DNA from 2 places in the Sedimentibacter sp. genome. Region 1 is predicted to be linked to the other one. Evidence: riboswitches for the same ligand, from Rfam matches in the RefSeq annotation. Region 1 holds a riboswitch; the other holds the start of a gene.
The links. A riboswitch is a leader RNA that binds a small molecule or an ion and turns the genes downstream of it on or off. The one in region 1 is predicted to bind thiamine pyrophosphate.
Positions count from the first base shown of each region.

Region 1 (8,231 bases):
ATAATTGAAGGCCTCTTCTATTTCCTGATGTACTTTTTCATCTATTTCCTCAAATTTCTTTTCACTTATGCCTTGCTCCAGCAACGTATTTTTCATGCGCTTAATACAATCCTCTTTGTAGGCGGTTTCAAGCTCCTCGGGATTTCTGTAAAAGCCTGGATCTCCCTCGAAATGGCCTCTCCAGCGACTAACCTTGGCTTCAACTATACTCGGTTGCCCTTTTCTCGCTTTAGCAATGGCATCTTCAAGAGTTTCTTTAACTTTTATTACATCATTACCATCGACAGTAATTCCCGTCATGCCATAGGCAGACGCTCTTTCAGAAAGGTTTTTAATCTTAGTCTGTTCATTAAACGGGTTAGATACAGCCCAACCATTGTTTTCAATATAGAAAACGATAGGCACATTCAGATTAGCTGCAATGTTCATGCCTTCATGCACATTACCTTCTGCAGCTGCACCATCTCCCAAAACACAAACTACTACAGAATCCTTTTTATCCATTTTCAAAGCCCAGGCATATCCAACTGCATTAGGGATTCCTGCTCCTAACATTCCGTTTACCGGTAATATGCGTTCTGCTTTACTGGAAATATGAAACGTGAAAGCATGACCCTTGTTGTAACCTGACCTTCTGCCTAAAAGCTCAGCAGTCAATTTCTTTAAATCAAGCTTATTTACCAGACCAGGATGAAATCGGTGTGTTGGCACTAAATAATCATTTGGTCCAAGCGCATTAACTACTCCAACTTGTGATGCCTCTTGTCCAATCCCCAGGTGGAAAAAACCTTGTAGCTTACCCTGTCCAAGCAGAGTAATTATTTTTTCTTCGTACTTACGACCCCTAACCAGCTGCTCATAAAATTTTAGCAATTCACTTTCTGAGTACTTCATTTTTACACCTCCATTGTGTTTTTAGATTGACTTATTTCGACTTAACTGAATTTAATTACTAATGATCCTCCTCCGCTAAATATTAATAATTTCCTTTGGATTTTTCATGAGATCCTTAATTGTTGATAAAAAAGTTACCGCAGGAATTCCATCCATTACAGCATGGTCAGCTGTCAGAGATAAAGTGGTCATGGGGCGTACAACTATTCTATCATCTTCTAAAGCCACTGGCTCCTTGCGGGTGGTTCCGATAGCCAAAATAGCAGCTTCAGGTGGATTGATGATAGGAGTAATAATATCAACATCAAACATTCCAAGGTTGCTGATAGTAAATGTTCCACCCGTCATTTCATCAGAGGTAATACGTTTTTCTTTAATTTTTAATGCCATATCTTTAATTTCCTGTGATATTTGCATCAGGCTTTTTTGCTCTACATTTTTTATAACAGGCACAAACAATCCATCTTCGCTTCCTACTCCAACGCCGATGTTAACAGATTTATATAAAACCAGTTTGCCATCTTCCATAGATGCATTTAAAAGTGGATTTTTCTCAAGGGCAAGACCTACTAATTTAACAAATATGTCAGTGTATGTAACTTTCTTTCCAAGCTCAGCTAATTCATCCTTTAATAATATCAATTCCGTCATGTCTGCTCGCGTAGTCATTGTTCCCTGTGGCGATATGCGTAAACTCTCAGACATTCTTTCTCCGATAACCTTTCTAAGGCTGCTAACCGGTTTTGACTCTAATATTGTTTTAGGACCCTGTTGATCCTCTATTTTGATTTCTGTATACTGTGCAGTATGGTGGTTCGTATTACTGTTTGATTCAGAAATTATTCCTATTACTGTAGCCACAGGAACTGTCTCTCCTTCTTGGACAATGATTTTGTCCATATATCCATCTGCTGATGCCTCAATCTCGCTGGTCAATTTTTCTGAAGATATTTCAGCCAAAGACTCTCCCTTTTTAACAGTATCGCCTTCCTTTTTAAACCAGTTTACCAAGGTCCCTTCTTTCATAGTCGCACCTAATCTTGGCATATAAACTTCAATGCTCATATTTGTCTCTCCTTTCTTTTTTATTAAATCTTATCAAATAATAAAATCGTTATCATCGCATAAATTCCTTATTTTTTTGAATAACACATACGTAAATTTACGTATTTTTATAGTTTCAACAATTTATTATTGCTAAAAATTTAAAATATTTATATAATTATAATAATAAAATGGCATGATAAAAAATTTTTGAGGGAGGTCTTAATATGGGCAGAAGTCTTCTCACAATTAAGGATTACGACAAAATCCTGCAGTTTATTTCTCAAATTCATAACGGTAAGGGAGATTACCGTTATGAATTGTTAAAAAACATTTCAAATATTTTTTCATTCAACTACCTCACATTTCATCTAATTGATTCTGACGGCCGGTTTTCTAGCCCTATAGGCCTCAATATAAGTGGACAACTTTTTCAGATGTATGCTGAGTACTATTTCAAAACAGATATTTTCCATCCAATTAACATGGGTTACTTTATGATGACTAAGAAAACGATTGCAATAACCGATCTTATGTCCTTAAAACAATTTGAAGCAACGGAGTATTACAAAGATTTCTTGAAAAAGGATAATCTATATTATGAAGTAGCCATGCCCCTAAAGTTCAATAACCAGCTGATCGGTGCGCTTGGTATATTTCGTCCGAAAGAAGAAGGTAACTTTACTCCCAGGGATTATGAGATTCTAAGAAGTCTTTATGACAATATAACTTATCAACTCCACGAGTATCTTGTAAGAACTCAAATAAAAAATGAGCAGCAGATTTACAAAAATTGCATATCACAGCTGCCCATAGGCATGATTGTTCTTGATCAAAGAAGGAATATCATCAACAGTAATGAGATTGCCAAAATTTATTGTCTCGATCTTTTAAGCGAAACCTTTATTTCTGATCCAGTCCATGAAGTTGTGCAAAATATATTGCCTAATATATCTTTTCAATCCAAGGATTCCACTTCAGCCATTTATTATGAACTGGATAACTATACTATCAAGATAGTGCCTTCGATTGTTCCAAGTATGCAAAACGGTGTTGAAACCTATTACCTTCTTTATATAATTAAAAAATCACCAACAAAACTCCAAAATGTGCATGCTTTTACCTATAAATACAACCTTACTGAACGACAGCTGGAAATTGTGGAATTGCTTTCTCAGGGATTCTCCAACAAAGAAATAGCTTCAAAGTTGTATATCAGTACTCATACTGTTCGGACACATATGGATAATATCTTCAACAAGCTGAATGTCAGCAGCCGAACCGCTATACTTTTTAAACTGGGTTTCATTGAAGATACCGCCAACAAAGACCTCCAAAGAACTTGATTTCTTCTCACTCCTTGACAACAACATTTCATTATGATAATATTTAATTCATAGGGGAGCTTAATGAATTAGGCTGAGAAGCGGACTACTCCAATGTTCAAAACCCTGAAACAGTAAAACTGTTTGGAACCTGATCCAGGTAATGCTGGCGTAGGGATTGTATATATTGGCGCATAACCTTTAGGATTACAACCTCTCCCATTGCCGGAGAGGTTTTTGTTATACCTATACTAATTAAATTTCAGGAGGGCTTTATGCAAGCAAATGTAGCTATTCAGGTATTACCGCATGTGGATTCTGATGAAGAGGTAATCCGTATTGTAGATGAAGTAATTGCGTATATTAAGAGCACGGGATTAAATTACTATGTGGGACCAAGCGAAACTTCGATTGAAGGAGATTATGACCAACTGATGGAAATAGTTAAAAACTGCCAGTTAATAGCAGTCAAGGCAGGAGCTCCGAAGGTATCTTCATATGTAAAAATAGGTTATGCTCCGGATGGTGGTGTGCTGACTATTGAAAAAAAAGTTACAAAGCATCATCAATAAGGTATCTCCGTTTTTTGCCATAGTTGTCATATTGATCGTATGGCAGCTTTTATCCACCACGGGGGTTGTGCCGAAGTACATGCTTCCTTCTCCTGCTGATGTGGTTATGGCATTTGTCAATGATTTTCCGCTTTTGATGGAACATGCTAAGGCAACTTTGACTGAAGCGTTTTTGGGCCTGACCATCGGAACAGCGCTGGGATTTGTCATTGCCGTACTCATGGACAGATTCAACTTTTTTTACAAATCCGTGTACCCAATCATGGTTCTGACGCAGACTGTTCCTACTGTTGCCATAGCACCTCTTTTGGTTCTTTGGCTGGGTTACGGAATTTTGCCCAAAATCACGCTGATAGTCATAACGACGTTTTTCCCCATAGCCGTTAGCTTGCTGGAAGGGTTTAACTCCGCAGACAAGGATGCTCTTAATCTGTTGAGGGCAATGGGTGCAAACAGGCTTCAATGCTTCATACATATTAAGCTGCCAGGTGCCTTAAGCCAGTTTTTCTCAGGTCTTAGAATTTCAGTTTCCTACTCGGTGGTGGGGGCTGTGGTTTCTGAGTGGCTGGGAGGCTTCACGGGCCTTGGTGTCTATATGACCAGGGTAAGAAAATCTTATTCCTTTGACAAGATGTTCGCTGTTATATTTTTTATTTCAGCCATAAGTCTGCTGCTGATGTTTGCAGTGTCTTTTCTAAAAAAATCAGCAATGCCATGGGAAAATACAAAAAAAGAAAATTGAATATCAAAATTGAAAGGACAATGAAAATGAAAAACATAAAAAGAAAATCTTTGTATCTGGTTGCTGTGCTGATGCTTTCACTGTTTGTGCTTGCATCCTGCAGTTCAAACCAGTCTCAGAATCAGGGCAGCAACAATCAGACTGCTGAAAATCAGAAAGTAAGAATCGTACTTGACTGGACGCCCAATACAAACCACACAGGCTTATATGTTGCCCAGTCAAAAGGATATTTTGCTAAACAGGGACTGGACGTTGAAATCATGCAGCCGCCGGAGGGTGGAGCTGAAGCCTTGGTTGGCGGCGGCGGAGCCGAATTCGGAATAAGCTTCCAGGACACGCTGGCACCAAACTTTGCTTCTGCAAACTCAATGCCCATTACAGCAGTTGCCGCATTGATTCAGCACAACACTTCAGGTATAATTTCACTTAAGGAAGACGGTATTGACTCCCCTGCCAAAATGGCCGGTCACAACTATGCCACATGGGATATGCCCATTGAGCAGGCCATCATCAGAAAGATAGTTGAAGATGACGGCGGAAACTTCGATGAAATAGAAATGGTGCCCAGCACTGTAACCGATGTTATCACAGCCTTGCAGACAGATATAGACACCGTTTGGGTATATTATGCATGGGACGGCATAGCAACAAAGGTTAAGGGACTAGAGACAAACTACTTAAACTTTGCTGACTACGGTACAGAACTTGATTACTACAGCCCTGTACTTATCACAAACACCAATTATGCGCAGGAAAATCCTGAAACTGTAAAAAAAGCACTGTCTGCCATAAAACAGGGATATGAATTTGCAATAGAAAATCCTGAGGATGCAGCGAAGATACTGCTTGAAGCTGCTCCTGAACTGGATTCAGAAATAGTAATAGAAAGTCAGAAATGGCTTGCTGACCAATATATTGCAGACGCGGCGCAGTGGGGTTATATAGACCAGGAAAGATGGGACGGCTTCTATGGATGGCTGTTTGAAAACAAGCTCATTGAAAGTGAAATTCCTAAAGGGGCAGGATTTACAAACCTATACCTTATGGATTAATTTGATAAATACAAAGATTAGAGGATCAGCCGATGAATAAGCTAGCTACTAAAAACATAACTGTCAGCTATGAAGGTTCTAAAGTCATAGATGATATTTCCATTGAATTGAAACAGGGAGAGATTGTCGCCATTTTAGGAGTTAGCGGAGTTGGAAAAACAACGTTGTTCAATGTGATAGCAGGCCTCGTAAAGCCTGATGGCGGAACGGTTGAACTGGACGGTAAAAACATAACGGGAACAACAGGCAATGTAAGCTACATGCTGCAAAAAGACCTGCTTCTTCCCTACAAAACCATAATTGATAATGTATCTCTCCCCTTGATCATAAGGGGAGAGAAAAAATCAAAGGCTCGTGAATACACTTCAAAATATTTTGAAGAGTTTGGGCTTGAAGGCACTGAAAACAAGTATCCCAACCAGCTGTCAGGGGGTATGAGACAAAGGGCCGCACTGCTTAGGACATATCTTTTTTCAAACCAGGTTGCATTGTTGGACGAACCTTTCAGCGCACTGGACAACATTACAAAGGGCAACATGCACCAATGGTACTTGAATGTCATGGAGCAAATAAAGCTTTCGACATTCCTCATTACCCACGACATAGACGAAGCCATATTGTTATCTGACAGGATTTATATCATAGCAGGAAAACCCGGTAAGATTACGGAAGAAATAACAATTGACGAACCTAAACCAAGGCATAAGGATTTCATCGTGAGCGAAAAATTCATGAGCTATAAAAAACACATCATTAAGAGTCTTGAATAGCTGCAGTACAAATGAAACGGAGTGAGAATCATGGCTATATTTGATAATGTTGCATCTGATTACGATGCATGGTATACGGATAAAAAGGGAAACTTTGTTGATAAGGTTGAAACAGACCTTGCCTTTAAAATGATCCGCGTTGAAAAGGGCATGAATGTTCTGGACATCGGATGCGGTACAGGTAACTTCAGCATAAAGCTTGCAAAGATGGGCTGCAATGTTACAGGAATTGACATTTCAGACAACATGCTTGACATTGCACGCAAAAAATCAGCAGAAGAAAATCTCCCCATCAAGTTTTTGCATATGGATTTGATTGATTTAAAGTTTAAGGAAAATGAATTTGATGCAGTATTTTCCATGGCTGCCTTTGAATTTGTAGAGGATGAGGATGCTCCGAAGGCTCTTGAAGGAATGCTTCGGGTTGTCAAGGAAGGCGGCCAGGTGCTGATTGGAACCATTTCAGCCAACAGCAGCTGGGGAAAATTATATCAGGATGAAGACTTCAACAAGGATACCGTGTTTAAGTACGCAAAGTTTAAAACTTTAGATGACTTAAAAAACTGGAACAAAGAAAAACTTGCTGATTCCGGTCAATGCCTGTTTATTTCTCCCCTTTCCCCTGAAGAGGATTACATTTACGAAAAGGAAAATGAAATGGCTGGTAAAACAGTGGGAGGTTACATATGTGCCCTGTGGAAAAAATAGCTTCATGCCAGATAACATTCACTCCAATCGTCAGTGACGATTATATGGAAGATGTAAAAAGAGTGCTGGACATCATAGAAGATTCAGGTCTTGAAAACAGCGTGGGAGTTCTTTCAACCTTCGTGAGAGGCGAAAAAAGCAAGGTTTTAAAACTCATAACAGACATCTATGAAATCATGGACAGCAAAACTAAATTTTCGATGGACATTAAGATTTCAAACATATGCGGCTGCGGACAATAGTCCACAGCCGCTAATTTGTATTATAATATTGATTATTTATTTAAAGCAGCCGCAACAGATTCCCCTGCAAGTTTGCCGGATGTAACTGCCCATGAAAGCATACACGTAGGCATTGATTCATATCCATGGATGCCTCCAACATTTTCTCCGGCAGCATATAGACCTGGAATAGCTTCATCATTTGCATTTAAAACTTCAAAGTTTTCGTTTATGCTGAGGCCGCCTAAAGTTGTAGCAAACCTGAGTTTTTGTTCAACTATGTAGTATGTCCCATCCGTATCAAGCGTGAACAGCTCTTCACGGCCAAATTCAGAATCTGCTCCTGCCTCAACCATCTTGTTCCAGTTGTCTATAGTTTCTTTTAATGCTACCCCATCAATTCCAGCAGATTTGGCAACTTCTTCAATATTATTGCCACGTCTAAAAATAGGAGTTCCATCAGGCGTATTGAACCATTTTTCTTGCTCTTCAAATGTGAATTTTCCAGCAGCACTTGAATTTTCATCTCCGTTTGCAAGTACGCTCCATTTATCCCAAGCTTTTTGATCCATTACCAGGTAAATTATCTTATCAGTTTGTTTTTTTGTAGCATTTTTTATAGAAACAAAATCTAAATTTTCATCTACAACACGCTTGCCTTCTTTGTTAACATATATTGCGCCTGTCTTTTGTGTTGTTTGCATGCTATGAACAGTTGCTACCCTTCCTTTTCCGGGCTCAACTTCAATTCCCTGAGGGTACATTTTAACGTAGTCCATGAATTTAAGTTTTGCTCCTGCATTTTTGGCCATAATAATGCCTTCACCTGTTGAAGAAGCTGCTCCATAGAATAATACCCCGTCCAAAGCATCTGAAAGCATATCAGGATTATTTCCGAAGCCA
Region 1 is NZ_JBCFAS010000001.1:943,692-951,922, forward strand. It holds gene AAGU76_RS04455 (thiamine pyrophosphate-dependent dehydrogenase E1 component subunit alpha) at 1-894, opposite strand, end outside; gene AAGU76_RS04460 (dihydrolipoamide acetyltransferase family protein) at 970-1,959, opposite strand; gene AAGU76_RS04465 (response regulator transcription factor) at 2,166-3,284, shown strand; TPP riboswitch at 3,327-3,458, shown strand; gene AAGU76_RS04470 (thiamine-binding protein) at 3,539-3,835, shown strand; gene AAGU76_RS04475 (ABC transporter permease) at 3,804-4,577, shown strand; gene AAGU76_RS04480 (ABC transporter substrate-binding protein) at 4,604-5,629, shown strand; gene AAGU76_RS04485 (ABC transporter ATP-binding protein) at 5,662-6,399, shown strand; gene AAGU76_RS04490 (class I SAM-dependent methyltransferase) at 6,430-7,107, shown strand; gene AAGU76_RS04495 (YkoF family thiamine/hydroxymethylpyrimidine-binding protein) at 7,086-7,349, shown strand; gene AAGU76_RS04500 (FAD-dependent oxidoreductase) at 7,382-8,231, opposite strand, start outside.

Region 2 (8,231 bases), on a different contig from region 1:
CATGTAAACCTCCTGTTTTTTTCTTTATTATCTGGCAATAGTGTGTCCCATTTTTTTTATTTAATACAAAATTGTTCTAAAATTTTTAGTCGCTCATAAAATATTATGAAACTTATGACAAAGGGGTTGATTGAAATGTTAAACCGTCTGATTTATGCCGCAGTTATTTTTGCAATGCTTCTGACAATTCCAAATATTTCTCTTGCTGTATTGGAAGACAGATTCAAAGCAAAGCAGCCTTCAGAAGCCGTAAATGCCGACGAAGTAAAGGACGATGTGAAAGAATCCGGGAAGGCAAACGACGATGTGCCCAAAACCTCGGATATTACTGAGCCTGAGTTGATTAAGGTGTACAATGTTAAGACCAACGAAGTTATGGTCATTGACTTCGAGGATTACCTCAAAGGCGTCATAGCTTCTGAGATGCCAGCCGAGTTCAATCTTGAAGCATTGAAGGCCCAGTCCGTGACGGCAAGAACGTACATTTTGTACAGAATGAAGAAATATCCCAACGGTCAGCCGGAACACACAGATGCACCTGTATGCACGGGAACACACTGCCAGGTTTGGAGTTCTACAGATGATTTGATTGCGTCCCACGATGATGGATGGTATGACGCATATTGGAGCAAAATAGAAGGTGCTGTCAACTCAACAAAAGGTCAGATCCTTACTTATGAAGGTAAAATAATCGAACCTCTGTTTCACTCTACCAGCGGAGGGAGGACAGAAAATTCCGAAGATGTGTTTTCTGCTTCCATACCATACTTGAGAAGCGTTGAGAGCCCTTATGAAAGCGAAGCACCCAAGCTTCACGATTCTATCAGGGTGACAGTCAGCGACTTCATCAGCAAGCTTGAAGCTGTATACGGAGACCTGGGGCTTACCCGCGATAATCTGGATGATAAGATTCAGCTGGGTGAGGTCAGTGAGGGAGGAAAAATCAAGACCATATATATTGAAGGAAAAGAAATATCAGGCCGTGAGATGCGATCCATATTTGGTTTGAATTCTACCAATTTCAGTTTTATACAAACAGGAAACGAAATTGAGATACTTACAACCGGATACGGCCACGGCGTGGGCATGAGCCAGTGGGGAGCTGACGGTATGGCGGATGAGGGCTTCAACTACAAGGAAATACTGAAGCACTACTACACCGGAGTGGAGATTGTCAGCATGAAGTAATACAGTTGATAATTAGAAATGAAAAATTTTGAGTTTGATTTGTAAATTTTAAAGCAATTGAAAATAATGATGATTGCATTACATAAGCAGCTAAATAATTGTAAAAACTTTTTATGTACATCGAATAAATGGTATGTTATCATGGTATGTAACAAATTTGTTATCAAGAAAGGAAATTCAACTTATGATATTTATAGATGATACAGCTTATAAAGAATTCAAGGAACTGCTGGATGAAGCAAATGTCGATTCATACAACGTAAGAATCTCTTTAGACAACTACGGATGCAGCGGTCCCATATTCGGTGTTTCTATAAGCGAGCCAACTGAAGCTGACGAGGTGGAAACAATCAACGAAGTGACATTCATGGCAGAAAAGTCTGTGATTGAACAGTATGGCGGGTTCATAATTGTTTCAAGCGAAGAAAACAACGGAAACGGCGTAGGCCTTAAGCCTGTTGTTCAGCCTCAGTCAGGATGCAGCGGCTGCGGCGGCGGATGCCACTAAAACAATTAAGAATTAATAGTTAATAATTAAGAATTGACGCAGATAACGGCTAGCCGTTATCTTTTTTTGCAACAAAAAAGACTTGTGCTGGCACAAATCTTTTATTATTTAATCTTATAGATTAATCTGCTACATATGGAAGCAATGCTATTGTTCTTGCTCTCTTTATAGCTCTGGTTACCATTCTCTGATGCTTAGCGCAAGCACCTGTGATTCTTCTTGGTAATATTTTACCTCTTTCAGTTGTATATTTCTTTAACTTTCCAAGGTCTTTGTAATCTATATGTGTTGCCTTTTCCTGGCAGAACTGGCATACTTTCTTGCGAGGTCTTCTTTTTTGACCCATTCTGTCGTTCTTGTCGTTATCTCTAGCGTTTCCGCCTTGTCTTGAACTCATTGATATTTCCTCCTTCCGCTATTGTTGTTTAAAATGGTATATCTTCGTCATCTACCGGTTGGAAAATGTCGTTGTCTTCATCCGGGAACTCATCGAAAAAGCTGCTATCTGGCTGGATCGATCTTCCCTGCTGCGGAGCTGATGACTGTCCTTTTCCGCTGCCGATAAACTCTACTCTATCTGCAATAATGTCTGTTGTATATCTCTTTTCGCCTGACTGTGTAGTGTAACTTCCTGTTGAAATTCTGCCATGAACTGCGCACTGACTTCCCTTTGTAAGGTAGTTGGCGCAATTTTCAGCCTGTTTTCCAAAAATAGTAACATTTATGAAGTCTGCTGTAGGTTTTCCCTGGCTAACAGCTTGTTGCTTTTTTTCTCCGAACAATTCCTTGTCTACAGCTAAAGTCAATCTGGTCACAGCCATACCTGTCGAAGGTATGAATCTCAGCTCGGGATCCCGGGCCAACCTTCCTATTAATACAACACTATTCATTAGTTTACCTCTTTTATGTTTATTTCTATTCTTCTACAGTAATCATATGTCTGATAAAGTTATCACTGATTTTGCAAATTCTGTCTATTTCGTCAACAGCATCTGCGCCTGAAGTGAAATCTACAAACACATAATAACCTTCTCTTTTCTTGTCGATTTCATAAGCAAGTCTTCTCTGACCCCACTCATTAACTTTTTCGACAGTTCCTTGTCTTTGGGTTATTATGTTCTTTACTTTTTCGATTTCAGCATTTCTTACGTCTTCTTCAAGATTGGACAATAAGATAAAAGCGCCTTCATATTTTCTCATCATTTGAGTCACCTCCCTTTGGACTTTGGCCCCTGCTTACTCAGGAGCAAGGATAGCGAATATATTATAGCATTGCCGCCATTATTAAACAAGCATTTTTTTACTATTTTTCAAATTTTATTTTCAGCTTAATTTTGTTGACTAGTATGTGCATTAGTGTTACTATTAATGCAACTAAATATTTTCGGGAGCTTTTGAAGGCTGAGAGGAAACTTATGTTTCGACCGTACCTGATTTGGATAATGCCAACGTAGGGAAGAATGAATGAGAATTTATATTGGGTGTACTTCAAAAGAAGTGCACCTTTTTTGATTCCTTGAAATTCAAAACCAGAAATATTTAAATAAAAAATCTGGAGGTCTATATGACGAACGCAAAAAAATTAGCTCAGGCAGGGATTTTCATCGCTGTAGGAGTTGTGTGCTCAACTTTTTCGATTCCTGTGGGAGCTGCAAAGGTATTTCCCGTGCAGCACATGATCAATGTTCTGGCAGGTGTGACTCTGGGGCCAACTTATGCTGTTGGAATGGCTTTTGTTACATCTCTCATAAGGGTTATGATTGGAACCGGCAGCCTGCTGGCTTTTCCGGGAAGCATGTGTGGGGCTTTTCTCTGCTCCATGCTTTACAAGCACACCAAGAAGCCTTCCCTGGCTTTTGCAGGTGAGGTAGTTGGAACAGGAATCATCGGAGCACTTTTGGCCTACCCTGTTGCAGCGTTTATCATGTCAAGAGAGGCTGCCTTGTTTGGCTTTGTCGTGCCTTTCATCATGAGTTCAGCAGCTGGAGCAGGAATGTCCTATGTATTTATTACAGCTTTAAGAAAAACCGGATTTTACAAAAATATGGAGGTATGAAATGAACTACAAAACACAGATGGAAGCAGCAAAAAAAGGAATAATCACTCCTGAAATGGAAGTTGTCGCTTCCAAGGAGAACATAAATGCAGAAAAGCTGAGGGAGCTGGTCGCCAAAGGCAGGGTTGCAATACCTGCAAACATAAATCACAGGTCACTTAGCCCCGAAGGAATAGGAGAAGGGCTGAAGACCAAGATAAACGTGAACCTTGGAGTGTCAGGCGACTGCGCCGATTATGAAAAAGAATTTGAAAAGGTAAAGATGTCCATTGAGTTCGGAGCCGAAGCGATAATGGACCTGAGCAACTACGGAAAGACAAACACGTTCAGAAGCCAGCTCATAGACTACTCTCCCGCCATGATAGGCACCGTGCCAATGTACGACGCCATAGGATACCTGGAAAAGGACCTTCTTGAAATCAAGGCTGAGGATTTTCTGAAGGTAGTTGAAGCCCATGCCAGGGAAGGAGTGGATTTCATGACCATACATGCAGGGCTCAACAAAAGCTCCATTGCCAGCTTCAAGCAGTCCAAGAGGCTCACGAACATTGTTTCCAGAGGCGGCTCGCTGATTTTTGCATGGATGGAGATGACAGGAAACGAAAATCCCTTCTATGAACACTATGATGAGCTTCTGGACATACTTTACGAGTACGACGTAACCATAAGCCTGGGCGATGCCTTAAGACCCGGAAGCATCAATGATTCCACCGATGCGGGACAGATTGCGGAGCTCATTGAAATAGGACACCTGACCAAAAGGGCATGGGAAAAGAATGTGCAGGTGCTGGTTGAAGGTCCCGGACACATGGCTCTCAACGAAATTGCAGCAAACATGAAACTACAGAAAAGACTTTGCCACGGAGCTCCCTTCTATGTACTGGGACCAATAGTCACCGACATAGCACCTGGATACGACCACATAACATCGGCCATAGGCGGAGCTGTTGCTGCGGCCAACGGCGCAGATTTCCTGTGCTACGTAACACCTGCGGAACACCTCAGACTTCCGGATGTAAACGACGTAAAGGAAGGATTAATAGCTTCTAAGATAGCTGCCCACGCCGGGGACATTGCCAAGGGTATTCCAAACGCCAGGGACATCGACAACAAAATGAGCGATGCCCGCCGCAGAATCGACTGGGAAGAGATGTTTTCCTATGCCATTGACGGGAAGAAAGCCAGGGAATATTTCGAAAGCACCCCTCCCGCAGACAAGCACAGCTGCTCCATGTGCGGAAAAATGTGCGCCATGAGGACAACAAACAAGATACTTAACGGAGAGAAAGTTGAATTTACAAATTGAATGTGAAAGGAGCGAGTTATGTTTACAGATATGCTTAAAAACGTGAGAAAAGCTCACCCTCTGGTACACAACATAACAAATTACGTGACGGTCAACGACTGCGCTAATGCACTTTTGTCTCTGGGAGCCTCTCCCATCATGGCAGATGACGAGGAAGAAGTCGAAGAAATAACCGCCATAAGCAATGCTCTGGTCATAAACATCGGAACGCTTAACTCCCGCACAATCAAATCCATGATACTGGCAGGGAGAAAGGCAAACCAGCTTAGCATACCCGTGGTCCTTGACCCCGTCGGAGCAGGAGCCTCAAAACTCAGGACCGAAACAGCATTCTGCCTCCTGGAGGAAGTTAAGTTTTCTGTCATAAGGGGAAACATTTCGGAAATAAAGACCGTTGGACGACTGAGCAGCTCAACAAGAGGTGTTGATGCAGACATTTCAGACAGCATCGGTGATGACATCCTGGACAAAACCGCAGAATTTGCTGTTCACCTTTCCCGTTCAACAGGGGCAGTCATAGCTGTAACAGGAGCCGCAGACATAGTAACCGACAGCATCAAAACCTACATAATCAGAAACGGTCATCCCATGATGAGAAGGGTTTCCGGAACAGGCTGCATGCTTTCTTCCATAACGGGAGCTTTTATTGCAGCAAACGCCGGCACAGTTGACGCATGCGCCGCTGCCCTTTGCACCATGGGCATATGCGGTGAAACGGCTTACGAGAACATTTCATCCCGGGTAGAAGGAACATCATCCTTTAAAACGCATCTCATAGATTTCATGGGGCTCATAGATGACAACATGCTTGAAGGGAGGGCCAGAATTGAAGCCAGATAGAAACTCATTTTCACTTTACGCAATAACGGACAGGACCTGGCTTAAGGACAAAAGTCTGGCGAAAGCTGTGGAGGAAGCAATAAGGGGCGGCGCAACCTTTGTGCAGCTTCGCGAGAAAAACATAGGCCATGACGAATTTGTACGGCTTGCCCTCCAGGTGAAATCAGTCACCGACAGGTACAATGTTCCCTTTGTAATTAACGACAACATAGATGTGGCACTGGAAACCGATTCGGACGGTGTCCACATAGGTCAGAATGATGGAACTGTTCTGGCAGCAAGAGAAAGGCTGGGACACGGCAAGATAATCGGAGTCTCAGCAAAAACAGTAAAAGCTGCGGTGAAGGCACAGCTGGAAGGAGCCGACTACATAGGAGCAGGCTCTGTTTTCTCCACATCAACAAAGCTTGATGCAGAAAACATAACCATCGGAATTCTTAAGGAGATTGCAGACTCCGTCAGCATACCTGTTGTTGCCATAGGAGGCATAAGCAAGGACAATGTGCTGAAGCTTAAAGGTTCCGGCATTGACGGGATCTGTGCCATATCTGCCATATTCGGAAAAGGCGACATCAGCTCAGCTGCCGGAGAACTGCTGGAGCTTTCAAAAATGGTAACAGGAGGCAAGCTATGAGAACTATACTTACAATTGCAGGTTCAGACTGCAGCGGAGGAGCCGGAATACAAGCCGACCTGAAGACCATAACCAGCCACAGGATGTACGGAATGAGTGTAATAACAGCCCTAACGGCTCAAAATACCACAGGAGTTTTCGGCGTCATGGAATCCACCTATGAGTTCACTTCCATGCAGATAGATGCCGTGTTTTCAGACATACGCCCTGATGCCGTAAAGATAGGAATGGTGCCAAACAATGATATAATAAAAGTCATTTCTGAAAAGCTGGTGCTGCACAACGCCAAAAACATAGTGCTCGACCCTGTGATGGTTTCAACCAGCGGCAGCAGACTTATAAACAATGATGCCCTGGACATGCTGAAAACTACTCTTATGCCGCTGGCAACTGTAATAACGCCCAACATACCTGAAGCAGAATGCCTTAGCGGCATAAGGATAAAAAACAAGGATGATATGGAAAAGGCTGCAGCAATGATCTCCAGCCTGTACTCAGGACACATCCTAATAAAGGGCGGACACCTGGAGGACACCAGCGACGACCTTTTATACCGTCACGGGGAACTTTTCTGGTTCGAACAGGAAAAAATACTCAACAAGAACACCCACGGAACAGGCTGCACCCTGTCCTCTGCCATTGCATGCAGCCTGGCGGAAGGCTTCACCGTAAAGGAAAGCATATACAATGCAAAGCAGTATGTAACCGGTGCCTTAAAAAGCAACCTGAATCTAGGAAAAGGAAGAGGCCCACTGAACCACTGCTGGAACCTATAATTTGGTCATGTATCCCTAGGCGCAATGAGATACGTGCTTCCTCTTGAGGACAAAAAAACAGATGGACATATCCATCTGTTTTTTATGCTTTCACTTCATATTCGGCAGGCTCATTGCAGTAGCCACACTTTTTTTCCTGCTGGATTTTCGTGATTACCGGAGCTTTTTCCTCATCATTCACAATGTCGTCCAGTGCCATCTCAACGTGCTCCTTGCACGCATAAATTATTTCTTCCATGATTCACCTATATTTCATAAACCTTGCTTGACCTGTCTCTGTATGTCATGTCAAGGCAGATTCCCGGATTTACCTCTATGCAGTTTTCTTTCAGAATGTTCTCAACGGTCTTGTAGGCAAGCTGCGGAAAATTGTTTTCTTTGCTCAGATGCCCCAGCAGCACTATCTCATTTCCTCTTTTCACCACTCTGGTTATGAGGTGTCCTGCGGTGTCGTTGGACATGTGGCCGAATTCGCCCAGAACCCTTCTCTTCAGCGGCCACGGATACGGTCCTATGAGTACCATGTCTTCATCGTGGTTTGATTCAACAAGCAGAAGGTCTGAATCCATGATGCTGTTCGCTATGCTGTCTTTGACGCAGCCTGTGTCTGTAACGAGGCTTATTTTTTTGTTTTTGTAAAATATGTTGTAGCCCACCGGATGAGCCGCATCGTGTGATATGTCAAAGGACTTTAGTGTCAGGTCCCCAACTTCGGCAAAGTCATCCATTATTCTTATGTTGTGGGACTTGATGCTGCCCAGCGCTTCGCTCATGGCCTCCCACGTCTTTGCATTGGCATAGATGGGCACATCAAGACGCCTGGACATTATACCCGCACCCTGTATGTGGTCTGCATGCTCGTGGGTAATGAATATGGCATCGATCTTTTTCGGGTCTTCTCCTATATTAACAATTTCCTGCTG
Region 2 is NZ_JBCFAS010000004.1:8,943-17,173, forward strand. It holds gene AAGU76_RS14930 (M23 family metallopeptidase) at 1-3, opposite strand, end outside; gene spoIID (stage II sporulation protein D) at 136-1,188, shown strand; gene AAGU76_RS14940 (HesB-like protein) at 1,373-1,696, shown strand; gene rpsR (30S ribosomal protein S18) at 1,818-2,042, opposite strand; gene ssb (single-stranded DNA-binding protein) at 2,122-2,586, opposite strand; gene rpsF (30S ribosomal protein S6) at 2,612-2,899, opposite strand; TPP riboswitch at 3,071-3,171, shown strand; gene thiW (energy coupling factor transporter S component ThiW) at 3,261-3,752, shown strand; gene thiC (phosphomethylpyrimidine synthase ThiC) at 3,754-5,058, shown strand; gene thiM (hydroxyethylthiazole kinase) at 5,077-5,898, shown strand; gene thiE (thiamine phosphate synthase) at 5,885-6,532, shown strand; gene thiD (bifunctional hydroxymethylpyrimidine kinase/phosphomethylpyrimidine kinase) at 6,529-7,308, shown strand; gene AAGU76_RS14985 (CxxH/CxxC protein) at 7,391-7,546, opposite strand; gene AAGU76_RS14990 (MBL fold metallo-hydrolase) at 7,554-8,231, opposite strand, start outside.
Region 2: it holds a riboswitch for thiamine pyrophosphate, as region 1 does, so the genes downstream of both, thiW (energy coupling factor transporter S component ThiW) here and AAGU76_RS04470 (thiamine-binding protein) in region 1, are expected to answer to the same signal.